DNA from 4 places in the Mycoplana sp. MJR14 genome. Region 4 is predicted to be linked to each of the others. Evidence: riboswitches for the same ligand, from Rfam matches in the RefSeq annotation. Region 4 holds a riboswitch; each other region holds the start of a gene.
The links. A riboswitch is a leader RNA that binds a small molecule or an ion and turns the genes downstream of it on or off. The one in region 4 is predicted to bind cobalamin.
Positions count from the first base shown of each region.

Region 1 (3,526 bases), on a different contig from region 4:
CTACCAGAGCGGCCTGTCGGTATGGGACAGGACCTTCGATGAACTGGGCGACGGCAAGCTCAGCGAGCGGTTCATCAGGCACGACCTCCGGAACTGGCTGTGGCGGGAGTCCGGCTTTTCGTGGCTGGTGTTCGTCAAACCGGCCGGCGAACCGGTTCTGGCCATGCGCGACGGCATCATCGTGCCGGACGGGCAGTCGGAAGAGGTGCTCTACTGGATCAGCGACCTGATCAAGCGGGCGACGGCGAGCTACCACGCCTCCTTGCGGCGCACGCGCGACGGCTGGATCGTGGCGAAGTCGCCGACGAGTGCCGGTCGCGTGAACGGGGGCGTGCCGCAGATCAGCGCAACGGGCATGCGGGTGATCGAGGGGGGCATGAGCATCGTCGTCGTCCAGGCGGTGGTGCCGCGGCGGCTGTTCATCCCCGACGAGCGCCGGAGCCCCGTGCTGATGATCACGGTCAAGCCGGTGACGGCGTCGATGCTGGCGGAATCCGAGCGGCGCCTGGGGCTCACCGGCCTCGGCTTCTCGCCGATCACGACCGACGACCCGAACCTTCTGACGACCGGCGTGGGCGGCGACGCCTTCAACCCGATGGTGGCTTCGTGGCGTCCGAACCGTCCGGGATCGTTCGTCTGGACCATGGCGGTGCCGCACATCGCCGCGCTGATCGCGATCTTCGTCGTCGTGATGGGCTTCGGCGCGGTCAAGTTCTCCTCGCTCGTGCGCGCGCTCGAGCGAAGCGAGGCGAAGAACGCCCATCTGGCGCGCCATGACGCACTGACCGGCGTCCTCAGTCGATCCGGGTTCGATCACGCGATCACCGACCTTTCCCGGAGGGGGCAGAGGGCCTTTTCGATCATCGCCATCGACCTCGACCGGTTCAAGGCGGTCAACGACCGGCATGGGCATGCGGCCGGCGACGAGGTCCTGCGCGCCGTCGCCGCGCGGTTCATGGCCCGGCTCGGAGAGCACGGGGTGGTCGCGCGTCTCGGGGGCGACGAGTTCGCGGTGCTGCTTCCGGGGATCACGGACCCTGAGATCACCCTTCCGCTTGCCGAAGGCTTCGTGCGCGATGCGCTGGTGCCCGTGCCCTTCCAGGGCCAGTTGCTCCAGATCGGCGGCAGCGCCGGCATCGGCGCCTTTCCCCACCATGGCCAGTCGGCGCATGCGATCATGCTTGCAGCCGATGCGGCGCTCTATTCGGCCAAGAACGCGGGCCGCAACCGCGCCCACTACGGCGTGCCCGGCGGCGCCCAACCGACCTCGGACATCGAGGCGGCCTGAACACACGCCCTGCAAGGGGATATCCGGCAGACGCCGGACGGGCCCTCTTGCGCACTTTCGCCCCGCATGTGCAAATGGCGCTGCTAGGTGCCCCGCTTGCGCGGGGAGAATCGGGAATCCGGTGGGGCCGAGGACGACGTCCGCGTGCGCCGAAGCCGGAACGTGCCCAACGCTGTGACGGGGACGGCCAAGCCGCGAGGGAAACCCCTCGCCAGACAGCCACTGGTCGAAAGGCCGGGAAGGCGGGCGTGGCCGGGCGATCCGAAGTCAGAAGACCGGCCTGGCGAGATGGACCCGCCCGCGCGGACGGCGGTGGGGTCGCGAGCATTGTTGGGGAGTTGACGATGCGACCTTCCAAGCGGGACGAGCTTGTTCCCGTCCAACCCTTCACGGCGGCCGAACGGGCCGCAGTCTACCGCGCCATCGAGACCCGTCGCGACGTGCGTGACCAGTTCCTGAGCGATCCGCTGCCGGACGATCTGCTGGAGCGCCTGCTGGGTGCCGCCCACAGTGCGCCGTCCGTCGGCTTCATGCAGCCCTGGAGCTTCATCGTCGTGCGCGACCAGGCGGTGCGCGCCGGCGCCCACCGGGCGTTCCAGCGCGCCAACGAGGAGGCGGCCGCGCTCTTTTCCGGCGAGCGCCAGGAACGTTACCGGACACTGAAGCTGGAGGGCATCCTCAAGGCGCCCGTCAGCCTCTGCGTGACCTGCGACCCGGACCGGGCCGGCAGCGTGGTGCTGGGGCGCACGCACAATCCGCGCATGGATGCCTATTCGACCGTGTGCGCCGTGCAGAACCTGTGGCTGGCGGCGCGGGCGGAAGGGGTGGGCGTCGGCTGGGTCAGCATCTTCCACGATGCCGACATCCGTGCGCTGCTCGGCATTCCCGAGCGGATCGAGATCGTCGCCTGGCTCTGCCTGGGCTACGTCGATCGCCTCTACGAGGAGCCCGAGCTCGCGCTCAAGGGATGGCGCCAGCGGCTGCCGCTGGAGGAACTGGTCTTCGCCGACCGGTGGGGGCAGCGGCGCTGACGGCCGAGGCTTCGCAGCGGTTCAGTTCGCCCCGCCGGGGTTGCGAAGGTCGAGCGGCGGCTGGTCGTCGGGAAGGAAGCTCGGCCCGACCATCCGCACCCGGTCCTTTTCCGGATCGTAGGGCCGCTCGTTGACGACCGTTCCGGGGGCTGCGGCGCCCGCGACCGGATGCATCCGGATCGTCGTCACCGAGCCGACATCCTGCCTGATCGTGCCCGGCTTCGTGCCCGCGGCGGCGTTCGACGCGCCGCCGCCGGCGCCCGCCATCTTGCGGTAGTAGCCGGCAAGGTCGCAGCCGCAGGACGGGTCGGCGGAGCGGTCGCGGGACTGGTAGGCGTAGGCGTTCGCCAGAGCGGTATAGGGCCGTCCGGTCAGTGTCGAGATCATGTTGCTGCTGTCGAGCGACTGCAGCGGCTGGTAGAAGAGCTCCGTCTCGGTCTGCGGGCACATCATCGAACAGGCGCGCTGGTCCCGGCGGAAGTCGAGCGGGGTCGCCGCCGACGATATCGGGAAGAAGCCGCCGTCGCAGGTGCGCACGCACACCGTCCGCAGCGGGCCATCCTGCGCTGCCGCGCCCATGTTGTCGAACGTCGTCGGCATGTCCGGATCGTCGATTTCGGGAAGATCGCCGCCCTCCATGGTCACTTCTGCCTCTGCCTCTGCGGATGACTCGGCCGCGATGGTCCCCTCGCAGCCGTTCTCCGACAGGGCCGCCAGGATGCGGCCGCGCTCGGCCGGATCGCCGCCGAAGGACGCCTCGTCACGCTGTTGCACGAGTTGCCGGAGGTTGCGCTCCATCTGGTCGATCGTCGACGTGATGGCGGCGCAGGCGCCGGCATTCTGACCGCCGAAGACGGTGACGCTGCCGTTGCTGCAGCCGAGCCGGCGAAGGTCGGCCCTTGCCTGGCGCAGTTCGATGTTCTGCCTTGCGATGGCGCTGGCGTAGCTGCGCACCTGCTGGGCGCTATCGGCCGCGGGCGGCAGGTTGACGAGCTGCGACTGGAGATCGCTGCAGACGTCCTGCGCCCGAGCATGGGTCGGCGCCAGCGACAAGGCCAATGACAGGGCCAATGACGGGGCCATCGGGAGGGCCGTCGCAGCGGCCAGAACCCACACTCTTCCCAGTCCCCACTGCACCTCGTCCCCTCCCGTCGCGTTTGCCTCGCGGGTCGGGTGCGACGGGCGAGGGCGGCTTGAGTAACGCCGA
Region 1 is NZ_JARGEO010000011.1:88,029-91,554, reverse strand. It holds gene P0086_RS21215 (diguanylate cyclase) at 1-1,288, shown strand, start outside; cobalamin riboswitch at 1,357-1,587, shown strand; gene bluB (5,6-dimethylbenzimidazole synthase) at 1,633-2,319, shown strand; gene P0086_RS21205 (DUF2865 domain-containing protein) at 2,341-3,402, opposite strand.
Region 1: linked by a shared signal. The riboswitch ahead of bluB (5,6-dimethylbenzimidazole synthase) and the one ahead of P0086_RS10245 (ABC transporter substrate-binding protein) in region 4 are both predicted to bind cobalamin.

Region 2 (3,526 bases), on a different contig from region 4:
CTATCTGCACGGCTTCCTGTCGAGCGACGCCTTCCGCAGCCGGCTGCTTGCGGAATTCGGGATCGCCGGCGGCGGCTTCGACTACCGAGGGGCGGTGGACGAGGCGCTCGACGGGGTCGCTGCCGAGCTGGAGGCGGTGCTCGATCACAAGTGGCTTTCGACGCTGATGGAAAGTGATTGAGGGCCCCGATTAATAAGGGACGGTGAGACGTCTTTTCCGGCGGGTGGCGAAGCGGTTTCGTCATCTTCGTCGGTTAAGGTTACCACCAAAGTTGCGCCAGAATCCGATGCAAGGACCTTGAGGGCCATCGCCTCGCCGCTATCTGTCGGGGGATGTCGCATGCGATCGAAAGGGAAATTCGAATGACCAGTGGCCGGTTTGCGAAACTCGGGTGGGCGGGGCTGATCGGGCTTGCGATCGCCGGCGGACCGGCGGCACAGGCGGCCGAGACCAAGCCGCCCGTCAGCGCCAGCAAGCGCTGGGAGAACGAGTTTTCCCTCTGGCAGAAGGTGTCCTCCAGCAGCGACCCGGCGGGCTACGAGACCTATCTGAAGGACTATCCGAACGGCACCTTTGCCTCGATGGCCCGGCTCAGGCTGGCCGAGCTGAACGCCAAGGGCGTGGGCGGTGCTGCAGGCGCGGGCGACCAGAAGCCGCAGGATCCCTCGGTTGCCGCCACCGCCGCCGCCTCGGACAAGGAAAAGGCAGAGGCCGCACGCAAGGCCGACGAGGCCGCGCGGCTGAAGGCCGAGCAGGAGGCGAGGGTCGCGGCCGAAAAGCAGCGGGCGGAAGAGGAGCGGCTGGCCGCGGAAGCCGAACGCAAACGCGTGGAAGAGGCCGAGCGGCAGCGCAAGGAAGAGCAGGCGCGGGCCGAGGCCGAAGCCAGGCGTGCCGCCGAGGCAAAGGCCGAAGCCGAACGGCAGGCGGCCGAGGCCGAGCGCAAGCGCGCCGCCGAAGCGGCGGAGGCGGAACGGCTGAGGGCCGAGCAGGAGGCGAAGGCCGAGCAGGCCCGGCTGAAGGCGGAAGCGGAAGCAAAGGCTGCGGCGGAAGCCAAGGCTCAGGCCGAGGCGGCCGCTGCCGCGCGGGCCGAGGCGGAACGGGCGGAAGCGGAACGGGCAGCTGCGGAAGCCGAAGCTGAACGCGCACGCGCGCTCGCCGCTGAACAGGCCGAGAAGGCGAAGGCCGAGGAAGAGGCCCGTGCCGCCGCGGAAGCGCAGGCGCGGGAGGATGCCGCCGCTGCCGAAAAGGCCAAGGCCGAGGCGGCAGCGGCCGAGGCTGACGCGGAGCGGGCAAATGCGGAAGCTGCGAGCGCAGCACCGCCTGTCGCCGACGGCAGCGTGGCCGACGCGCTCGACACCGAGGCGCTTCCCACCGATGGCGATGCCGCTGCGACCGCCGCGGCGAACCCGGACGGCGCCCCGGCAGCCGACGGGGAGGCCGAGCGGCTGGCCCGCCGCGAGGACAACAGCTGGAGCCGTGCCGTGCTGAACGGCCGGCCGCAGGCGTTCGAGAGCTACCTGCGCGAATTCCCGCAAGGCCGTTTTGCCGACGAGGCGCGCCAGCGTCTCGCCGCGCTGGAAAAGGGCGGCAACACAGCCGGCAGCGAAGAGGCTCCGGGCGACGTCGCTACCCGGGAGCCTGCCATCAACGCGCCCGCCACGGCTGCGCCTCTCGGAGCCGGAACGGAGCCGCTCGTGCGTCAGTCGCCGGCTGCGCCCGGCCAGCAACCGAAGGTCTACCAGACGCCGGCCGACGTGCGCGAGGCCTATCTCGACACGGGCACGCGCGCGCAGTCCCAGCGCTGGCTGAGCGCGCTCGGCTACGGCACCGGCGGGGCGGACGGCGTCTTCGGGCCGCGCACGCGTGCTGCGATCGCCGCCTGGCAGCGCTCGGCCGGCTATGCTCCGGACGGCTACCTGACGCGCAAGCAGTACCGCGAATTGCGCCAGTCGGCACGCTTTGCCGAGGCCCGCAGCCGCGAATACGTCGCCCGCCAGCGCGCCCGGCGCGACCGCTACTACAATGACGGCTATGGCGTCTACGAGGGGCCGGTCGACGGCTACTACCTCGAAGGCCCGGTCGGGGGCGGCTACGGCCCGAGCGGCGACCTGACGATCAGCGGACCGGGCTACTGAGCGACCAGGGCACCTGATCGAGCATCCGCCGCGGCGACGCATTCGACGCGGCGGACGCCGTTTCCTGCCAATTGACTTCCATCCTGCTCAGGCATAATCATCGCCACTATTGGAAGGTGCGCCGGTCCAGTGATGGACGGGCGCTTAAATGGGAACGTGACGGGGTGGACCCAATCAGGGCGCTCCAATCACGGCCGACCCCGCGACTGTAGAGTGGCGAGGCCTATCCGACCGGTCGTTGCGACCGGAAAAGCCACTGGGTGGCGGCATGATGAACCGGGGTCTGGACGCCTCTATTTCTACGAATCGTCCGCCTTTCATGCCGCGCTCCACCCGGGAAGGCGAGGATGGGCCGCAGGCGCAATTGCGCCCGACGCCGCGAGCCAGGAGACCTGCCGGCCAATGAGGGCATGGTGCCCGACCTGGGGATTTCCCCGTTGCCAGCACGGAGGTTGTCATGGCTGCTTCGAACGTCTCTTCTGTTTCGCTTTCCCTCAACGATCGTCTTTATGCCGGTCTCTTTGCGCTTCTCGTCGGCGGATTTCTGGTATTCGGCGCAGGCCTTGCCAATTCGTCCGTGCTGCACGACACCGCACACGATACCCGCCACTCCTACGGCTTTCCCTGCCACTGAGGAGTTGACGTCATGATCGTGAAGTATCTCCTGGCCGCTCTGGTGGCCGGGCTGTTCTCCGGCGCCCTGATGACGGTCGCCCAGGAGGCGCGCGTCATTCCGCTCATTCTGCATGCCGAGGAATACGAGGGTGGCGAGGCGGAGCCTGCCGCGCCCGCGGCGACCGGCACCGAGGTTCAGCCGGAGGCGGAGCATTCCTCGCTGCGCATCGGCGCGGCGCTGTCGGAGGTCGCGGCCTATCTGTCGCCGATCTCGGTCGCCTATGCCCATGAGGGCGAGCATGAGGAGGGCGGCATCATGTTCGGCATGAGCCGCTTTTCCGGGACCCTGCTCGCCAATCTCGTGACCGGCGCCGGCTTCGCCCTGCTTCTGGCGGGCGTCAGCCTTGTGACGGGCAATGCGATCACGGTTGCCAACGGTGCGCTCTGGGGTGCTGCCGGCTGGCTCGCCGTCCATCTCTTGCCGTCGATCGGCCTGCCGCCGGAGCTTCCGGGCTTTCCGGCAGCCGAGCTCGGCGACCGGCAGGTCTGGTGGGTCGCGACCGTGGTGCTATCGGCCGTCGGGCTGTATCTCGTGATCCTGAAGGACGGGTTTGCGGCGAAGGTCGCGGGCATCGCGCTGATCGCGGCGCCGCAGGTCTACGGCGCGCCGCAGCCGGCCGATATCGCCAGCAACGTGCCGGCCGTGCTGGGGGCGGAGTTCGCCGTGGCCGCACTCGCCACGACGCTGTTCTTCTGGATCGTGCTCGGCCTGTCG
Region 2 is NZ_JARGEO010000011.1:146,128-149,653, reverse strand. It holds gene P0086_RS21475 (cobyric acid synthase) at 1-181, shown strand, start outside; gene P0086_RS21470 (peptidoglycan-binding protein) at 364-2,136, shown strand; cobalamin riboswitch at 2,242-2,551, shown strand; gene P0086_RS21465 (CbtB-domain containing protein) at 2,594-2,770, shown strand; gene P0086_RS21460 (CbtA family protein) at 2,783-3,526, shown strand, end outside.
Region 2: linked by a shared signal. The riboswitch ahead of P0086_RS21465 (CbtB-domain containing protein) and the one ahead of P0086_RS10245 (ABC transporter substrate-binding protein) in region 4 are both predicted to bind cobalamin.

Region 3 (3,526 bases), on a different contig from region 4:
CAGCCACTGGATGGCGGCACCCGAGGCCTGCAAGCCGTCGCGCAGGCGATAGAGCAGTTGCGCCACGAAGGTGTTGTCGGCGACGAGATGCTCGATCTCGCGCAGGATCACGACGCTCTTTTCCGGGTCGTTCTGGCGGATCAGCTCGTCGGCCACCTCGTTCGCCTTGCGGCGCATGCCGCGCGAGCGCTCGACGCGGCTGGAAATGCGCCGCAGGTTCTCGATCAGGATGAAGCGGACGATCGACGGCAGCGCCCACAATTCGCCGATCTTGAAGGCCTCGACCTTCTGGAAGCCTTCGACGATCGCCGTCAGGCTCTCGCGCGAGACGCTGCTCTGGGTATGGGCGACGTAGAGCCAGCCGAGCGCCAGCGTGCGCGGGATTTCGACGTCGCCGATCTTCATCGTCGGCAGCTGGCGATAGAAACGCCGCGGGAAGTCGCGGCGCACTTCCTGGATCGCCTCCTCGACCACATAGTAGTTGTCGAGCAGCCATTCGGCCGCCGGCGTGATCGTCATGCCCGCCTCGACGTCGCGGGCGGTCGTCTGGTAGACGCGGAAGATCTCCTTCTCGTTCTCCCGGTGCCGGGCACGGAAGTCGAACGGCGTGAAGCCCGGCAGCGTCTGCGCGCCGTTTCTCGCCAGGTCCTCACCGCAGGCGCTCAGTTCCTCGAGGGTGAAATAGGTATCCCGGATCGAGTCGTTGTAGTCGATCTGCTTGGATTCCGTCTCGCGCGACGAAGTCTGTGGTCGGTTGTGAAGGGACATCAGCGTCTTTTTCTGTTTTCGAGCAGGGTTGGTGGTTCCGGCGGCAGCCGGATTGCATTCGGCAGGCGGGACTATCCGTGCGGCTCCGCGTCACGGGACGGCGTCATTCGTTTCCTCCGCGACGGCCCGTCGGAAGGACCAAGACGCACGGGCACGCGCCCATCGGTTCGTGGGCGAACTGCAACGGACGATATATCCATATCCCGCTTGACTGAGTGACGCATGAAAACGGCATTCTTTAGCCGCAATGGCAGGCTGTTGCAACAGAACTGGAAGGCAGGGCAAGTCCACTCCGACAATAGATAGGCCATTATATACCGCGACTGCCCTACGCGATCAGCGGTGAACGGGGCCTGAACGCGACGCCGCCGATTCGGTTCCGTTCCGGATTCATTTCGGTCGACAACGCCTTTTGCCGCGTTGACAGCGGCCCCGCTGCCGAGCCACCTTGCGGCCATCAGGGTTCTTCCGAATCGTCGAAGATGAGGAAGCGAAGAGGGAAGCCGGTGCGATGGGAAACCATCCATTCCGGCGCTGCCCCCGCAACTGTAGGCGGCGAGCCGCTGTCCCCCATGCCACTGGCGCGAAAGCGTCGGGAAGGCCGGACAGAAGCGACGACCCGCAAGCCAGGAGACCTGCCCTGATGAACTCGTAACGTCCATGGGCGGGGTGTCCCACGGGTGCGCTTGCTCCGCGTCGAAGCGGAACTCCAGCATGCGTGCGTCCGGTCATCCCCCAATTCCAAGATTGGGGAAGTCAAATGTCTGCCATCATCAATTCCGAACCCTCCGGCTCCGGCAGGCCGGAATCCGTCTTCATCTCCTGGCTGCTGTGGCAGCCGCGCGGCGCCGATCTCGCCGTGGCGGCCGCAAAGGAAATCAGCAAGCTCGCACCCTATCAGGACCGCGATCCGGACATCGTCCGGCTCCGGAGGCTGTTCGAACAGCTGGCGGGGCGAACGGGCAGGCCGCACTGAAGCAACATAAAGACATATTGACATAAACATATCTTTATGTGATCTCCGATGCAGACATGCTGCATCGGAGGGCTTCGCCATGGCATCGGCCGACCTCGACGACCTTTTCGGTCCGGAACTTCCACCCCGCAACGGCAAGGACATCGCCGAGGCGCTCCATGCCGCCGCGCGTGAGCGCATCCTCGTGCTCGACGGCGCGATGGGAACGGAGATCCAGACGCTGGGCCTGGTCGAGGACGATTTCCGCGGCAGCCGCTTCGGCGACTGCGCCTGCCACCAGCAGGGCAACAACGACCTCCTGACGCTGACCCAGCCGGCCGCGATCGAGGACATCCACTATCGCTACGCGCTGGCCGGCGCCGACATCCTCGAGACCAACACCTTCTCGTCGACGACCATCGCCCAGGCCGACTACGGCATGGAGGACATGGTCTACGAGCTCAACCGCGACGGCGCACGCCTTGCCCGCCGCGCCGGCCTGCGCGCGCAGAAAAAGGACGGCCGGCGCCGCTTCGTCGCCGGCGCGCTCGGCCCGACCAACCGCACCGCCTCGATCTCCCCGGACGTCAACAATCCCGGCTACCGCGCCGTCACCTTCGACGATCTCAGGCTCGCCTATGCCGGCCAGGTCCGCGGCCTGATCGACGGCGGCGCCGACATCATCCTGATCGAGACGATCTTCGACACGCTGAACGCCAAGGCCGCGATCTTCGCCACCCGCGAAGTCTTCGAGGAAAAGGGCATCGAGCTGCCCATCATGATCTCCGGCACCATCACCGACCTGTCCGGCCGCACCCTGTCCGGCCAGACGCCGGAGGCGTTCTGGAACTCGGTCCGCCACGCGCGGCCCTTCTCGATCGGGCTGAACTGCGCGCTCGGCGCCAACGCCATGCGCGCCCATCTGGACGAGATCTCGTCCGTCGCCGACACCTTCGTCTGCGCCTATCCGAACGCCGGCCTGCCGAACGCGTTTGGCAAGTATGACGAGACGCCGGCGGAGATGGCCGCTCAGATCGAGGGCTTCATGCGCGACGGCCTCGTCAACATCGTCGGCGGCTGCTGCGGCTCGACGCCGGCGCATATCGAGGCGATCGCCGCCGCGGCCGCACGCCACCGGCCGCGGCCGATCCCCGACATTCCGCGCCACATGCGCCTTTCCGGCCTCGAGCCCTTCACGCTGACCGAGGCCATCCCCTTCGTCAACGTCGGCGAACGTACCAACGTCACCGGCTCGGCGAAATTCCGCAAGCTGATCACCGCCGGCGACTATGCCGCAGCGCTGGACGTCGCGCGCGACCAGGTGGCGAACGGCGCACAGGTGATCGACATCAACATGGACGAAGGCCTGATCGATTCCGGCAAGGCCATGGTGGAATACCTCAACCTGATTGCCGCCGAGCCGGACATCGCCCGCGTGCCGGTGATGATCGACAGTTCGAAATGGGAGGTGATCGAGGCCGGCCTGAAATGCGTGCAGGGCAAGCCGCTGGTCAATTCGATCTCACTGAAGGAAGGCGAGGAAGCCTTCCTGCACCATGCGAAACTCGTGCGTGCCTATGGCGCCGCCGTCGTCGTCATGGCCTTCGACGAGAAGGGCCAGGCCGACACCAGGGCGCGCAAGGTCGAGATCTGCACCCGCGCCTACAGGCTCCTCACCGAGGTCGCCGGCCTCGCCCCGGAAGACATCGTCTTCGACCCGAACATCTTTGCGGTCGCCACCGGCATCGAGGAGCACGACAATTACGGCGTCGACTTCATCGAGGCGACGGCCGAGATCACCGC
Region 3 is NZ_JARGEO010000004.1:243,987-247,512, reverse strand. It holds gene P0086_RS11755 (glucoamylase family protein) at 1-768, opposite strand, end outside; cobalamin riboswitch at 1,212-1,426, shown strand; gene P0086_RS11750 (hypothetical protein) at 1,529-1,744, shown strand; gene metH (methionine synthase) at 1,824-3,526, shown strand, end outside.
Region 3: linked by a shared signal. The riboswitch ahead of P0086_RS11750 (hypothetical protein) and the one ahead of P0086_RS10245 (ABC transporter substrate-binding protein) in region 4 are both predicted to bind cobalamin.

Region 4 (3,526 bases):
AGCATGCCCGCGCCGACGCCCAGGATCGCCACGCCGACCGCGCCCGTCGAGGCACCGGCGGAAATGCCGAGGATGTAGGGATCGGCGAGCGGATTGCGCAGCAGCGACTGCAGCACCGCGCCGGAGAGCGCCAGTGCTGCCCCGCAGGACGCCGCCACGACCGCCCGGCTCAGCCGGTAGCTCCAGATGATGCCCTCGTCGATCGGCGCCAGCGGATAGCCGGCACTCCACAGCCGGTTCGCCACCGTATGGGCGACCGTCCGAAACGGGATCGCCGTCTCGCCGATCGCCGCCCCCATCCAGAGCGCCAGCAGCAGGACGGCGAGCGCGGCAAACGCCGCGCCCATCCGCGTGCCCGATGTCAGCGCCCGGCTCACTGGGCGAGGCCGGCAGCGGCGATGGCGTCCGCCAGGGCCTCGATGCCCTCGATCGTCCGGATCGTCGGGTTCATCGCCTGCGCGTCCATGGCGAAGACGTGGCCGCTCTTGACCGCCGGCATCAGGCTCGCGACCGGATCAGTCTTCAGGAAGTCGAGCTTGGCCTCGAGACTGTCGAGCGGATAGCGGCGGCGCTCCATCGAACCGGCGACGACGATCGTGGGATCGGCCTTGGCAATCGTCTCCCAACCGACGGTCGGCCATTCGTCGTCGGTCTTGATGATGTTCTCGATGCCGAGCGCCGACATGATGTAGCCGGGCGCGCCGTTCTTTCCGGCAACATAGGGATCGGCATCGGCCGCGCTGGAAAACCAGAAGACGGCCTTGAGCTTGCCTTCGGCCGGCTTCACCTTGGCGCGCGCGGCTGCTTCGCGCCGCTTCAGATCGGCGACGACGGCCTCGCCCCTGTCCTGGACATTGTAGATCTGCGCGAGCTCGCGGATCTCCTGGTAGACCAGGTCCATGGTGAAGACCTGGTGGCGGACGCCGTCGCTGGCGGCGGAGTTTTCCTTGCCGACGCAATCGGACGGCGAGGTGTAGACGGCAATGCCGAGCTCTTCGAACTGCTCCGGCCGGGCGACCACGCCCTCGGGGCCGATCTGCCACTGGAACTGCACGGTGACGATGTCCGGTTTCCTGGCCAGCACGCTCTCGAAACTCGGATCATTGTCTGCCAGCCTGTCGATCCGGGCGTTGACGTCCTCGTAGCCCTTCAGCACCGGGCCGACCCAGAGCGCGGTGCCCGCCACCTTGTCGGCAAGGCCCAGCAGGTAGAGGATCTCGGTGCTGCTCTGGCCGATCGAGACGGTACGCGACGGTGCTCTTTCGAAGGTGACGGGACGTCCGCAGTTCTGCAGCGTCAACGGATATGTCGTCTCCGCCGCGCGGGCCTCGCCATGGAAGAACGATGCGGCCAGCCACAAAGCGACAATGCCCGCGTAAAGCGGTTGCTTGAATGAAATCGTCATGGATTTTTCCCGAAAAGGTTAGAAATGACGGCGGTGAAGAACCGAAAGGTCTTCAATTCGTCCGGTTGCTCGAAGATCGGCAGGTCTCGGGAAAGGCAGCGTGAAGACGCTCAGCAGGGCGCCAATGGTCGTCATGAAATGCTCCTGTTCCGGGCTTCCCCGCCCGTGACGTTGGATCGATGCTTGACGGCAGGTCTCCTGGCTCGCGGATCTGTGACGTTCATCTGCCTTCCCGCGCCGCGCGCAGTGGCATGGCGCCGTGGCGCCACGAGGATGAACGGCAATCCGCTTACAGTTGCGGGGGCAGCCACGGTTTTGGTCCCGACTTGGGTCGTCCGCACCGTGTTCCCTATTAATCCCCTCCGCTTCGTGGGCGGGGAACCGTCGTCCTCCAGATAGACGCTTGCCGGCCCTATCGTCAAGCGCGAGAGATCGGCGCCTGCACGTTCTGCACGCGATCGATATCGTGCTCTCGCCGCTGCGGTTGCGACCGCCAGCGGCGGCAGAGGACCGGTACGCACGGCCGGTGTCCGGGCTGGCCCGGAATGGGGGGAGCAGGTCATCGATCTTCCTTCCGAAGGCTGACCCGACCTGCTTAGTGTAATAGTATTACATCCGTCAACCGGAAAGTTATTTTATAACATGACATATCCAGGCAGTGATCGGCGTCGACCCGGGACGACCGCAGGATCGCCCTCGCGGAAACGCGGTTCACCGCGCGACCGTCGCATTCGCAACTGTCGAAGATCCGATTGGAAGAGAGGCCCCGCGCCGGTCGAGTGCACGAGGCGGACGTGGTGGGGTCACCTGTTGTAGAGCGATCGCGACCGTTCGAGATGCTTCAGCATCGCCGCTTCCGCGCCCTCGGCATCCTGGTTCCTCAGCCGGTCGAGGATTTCCTCGTGCTCCACCAGCGTGAACTTCTCCTTGCCGGTCCAGATCAGCATTTCCGTATGGTACTCCTTCAGCCAGGCCAGCATGGCCTCGCTGACGGCGACGTAGATCGGATTGCCGGAAACCTGGGCGATGCGGGTATGGAACTGCATGTCGGCGGCGATGAAGGCCTCCGCATCGCCGAGCGAGCGACGCTGGCGCTCGATGATGGCGCCGAGGTCGTCGATGTCGCCGGCGCGGGCGCGTTGCGCCGCCTCGCGCGCCATACCGCGCTCGAAGAATATGCGCGCGCTCTTCAGATGCTCGAGGGAATCCTCCGACTGCGACAGCATGATCTTCGCGGTCAGGTCGACCTGGCGGAAGATCGACTGCGCGGTGAGCTGGAGGACCTTCGCCCGCTCGCCGTGGGAAATGCTGAGCAATCCCTTGTTGGCGAGCGACTGCATCGCCTCGCGGATGGCGGGGCGGCCGACGCCGAAGCGCTCCATCAGCACGCGTTCCGACGGCATCTCGTCGCCCGGCTTCAGTTCCCCCGACGTGATCATCCGCTCCAGCCGGTCGAAGACTTCGTCGGACAGCTTGCGCCTGACGATCGGCTCGATGGTTTGGGTCATGGCGTCTCTCTGGCTCATTCTCCCTCCCTTAACATTTCTGCATTTTGCGACAAGGCGGGACGCTGGGAATCCCTTTGCTGAAATTTTTCCGTTGCACAAATTGGAATACTTATTATACCAGATCACGAGTTGACGCCACGACAAACTGAAGTGGCGAGGAGGAGCAACGGCTTGCTGATTACCCTGACCTACCGCATCGAGACGCCCGGCAGCGTCGAAGCGATGGCGAACAAGATCGCCAGCGACCAGTCCACCGGCACCTTCGTCGCGGTCCCCGGCGAAACCGAAGAGCTGAAGGCCCGGGTCGCAGCGCGCGTGCTCGCCATCCGTCCGCTCGAAGCCTCCTTCTCCCCGACCTGGCCGGAAGCCGAACCCGGCAAGCGGCTGAACCGGGCCGACGTCGACATCGCCTTTCCGCTCGACGCCATCGGCACCGACCTTGCCGCCCTGATGACGATCGCGATCGGCGGCGTCTTTTCCATCAAGGGCATGACCGGCATCCGCATCGTCGACATGAAGCTGCCGGAGGCCTTCAGGGCCGCTCACCCCGGCCCGCAGTTCGGCATCGACGGCAGCCGCCGCCTGACCGGCGTCGAGGGCCGGCCGATCATCG
Region 4 is NZ_JARGEO010000003.1:482,459-485,984, reverse strand. It holds gene P0086_RS10250 (iron ABC transporter permease) at 1-347, opposite strand, end outside; gene P0086_RS10245 (ABC transporter substrate-binding protein) at 374-1,405, opposite strand; cobalamin riboswitch at 1,576-1,806, opposite strand; gene P0086_RS10240 (transcriptional regulator NanR) at 2,209-2,913, opposite strand; gene oiaX (3-oxo-isoapionate-4-phosphate decarboxylase OiaX) at 3,085-3,526, shown strand, end outside.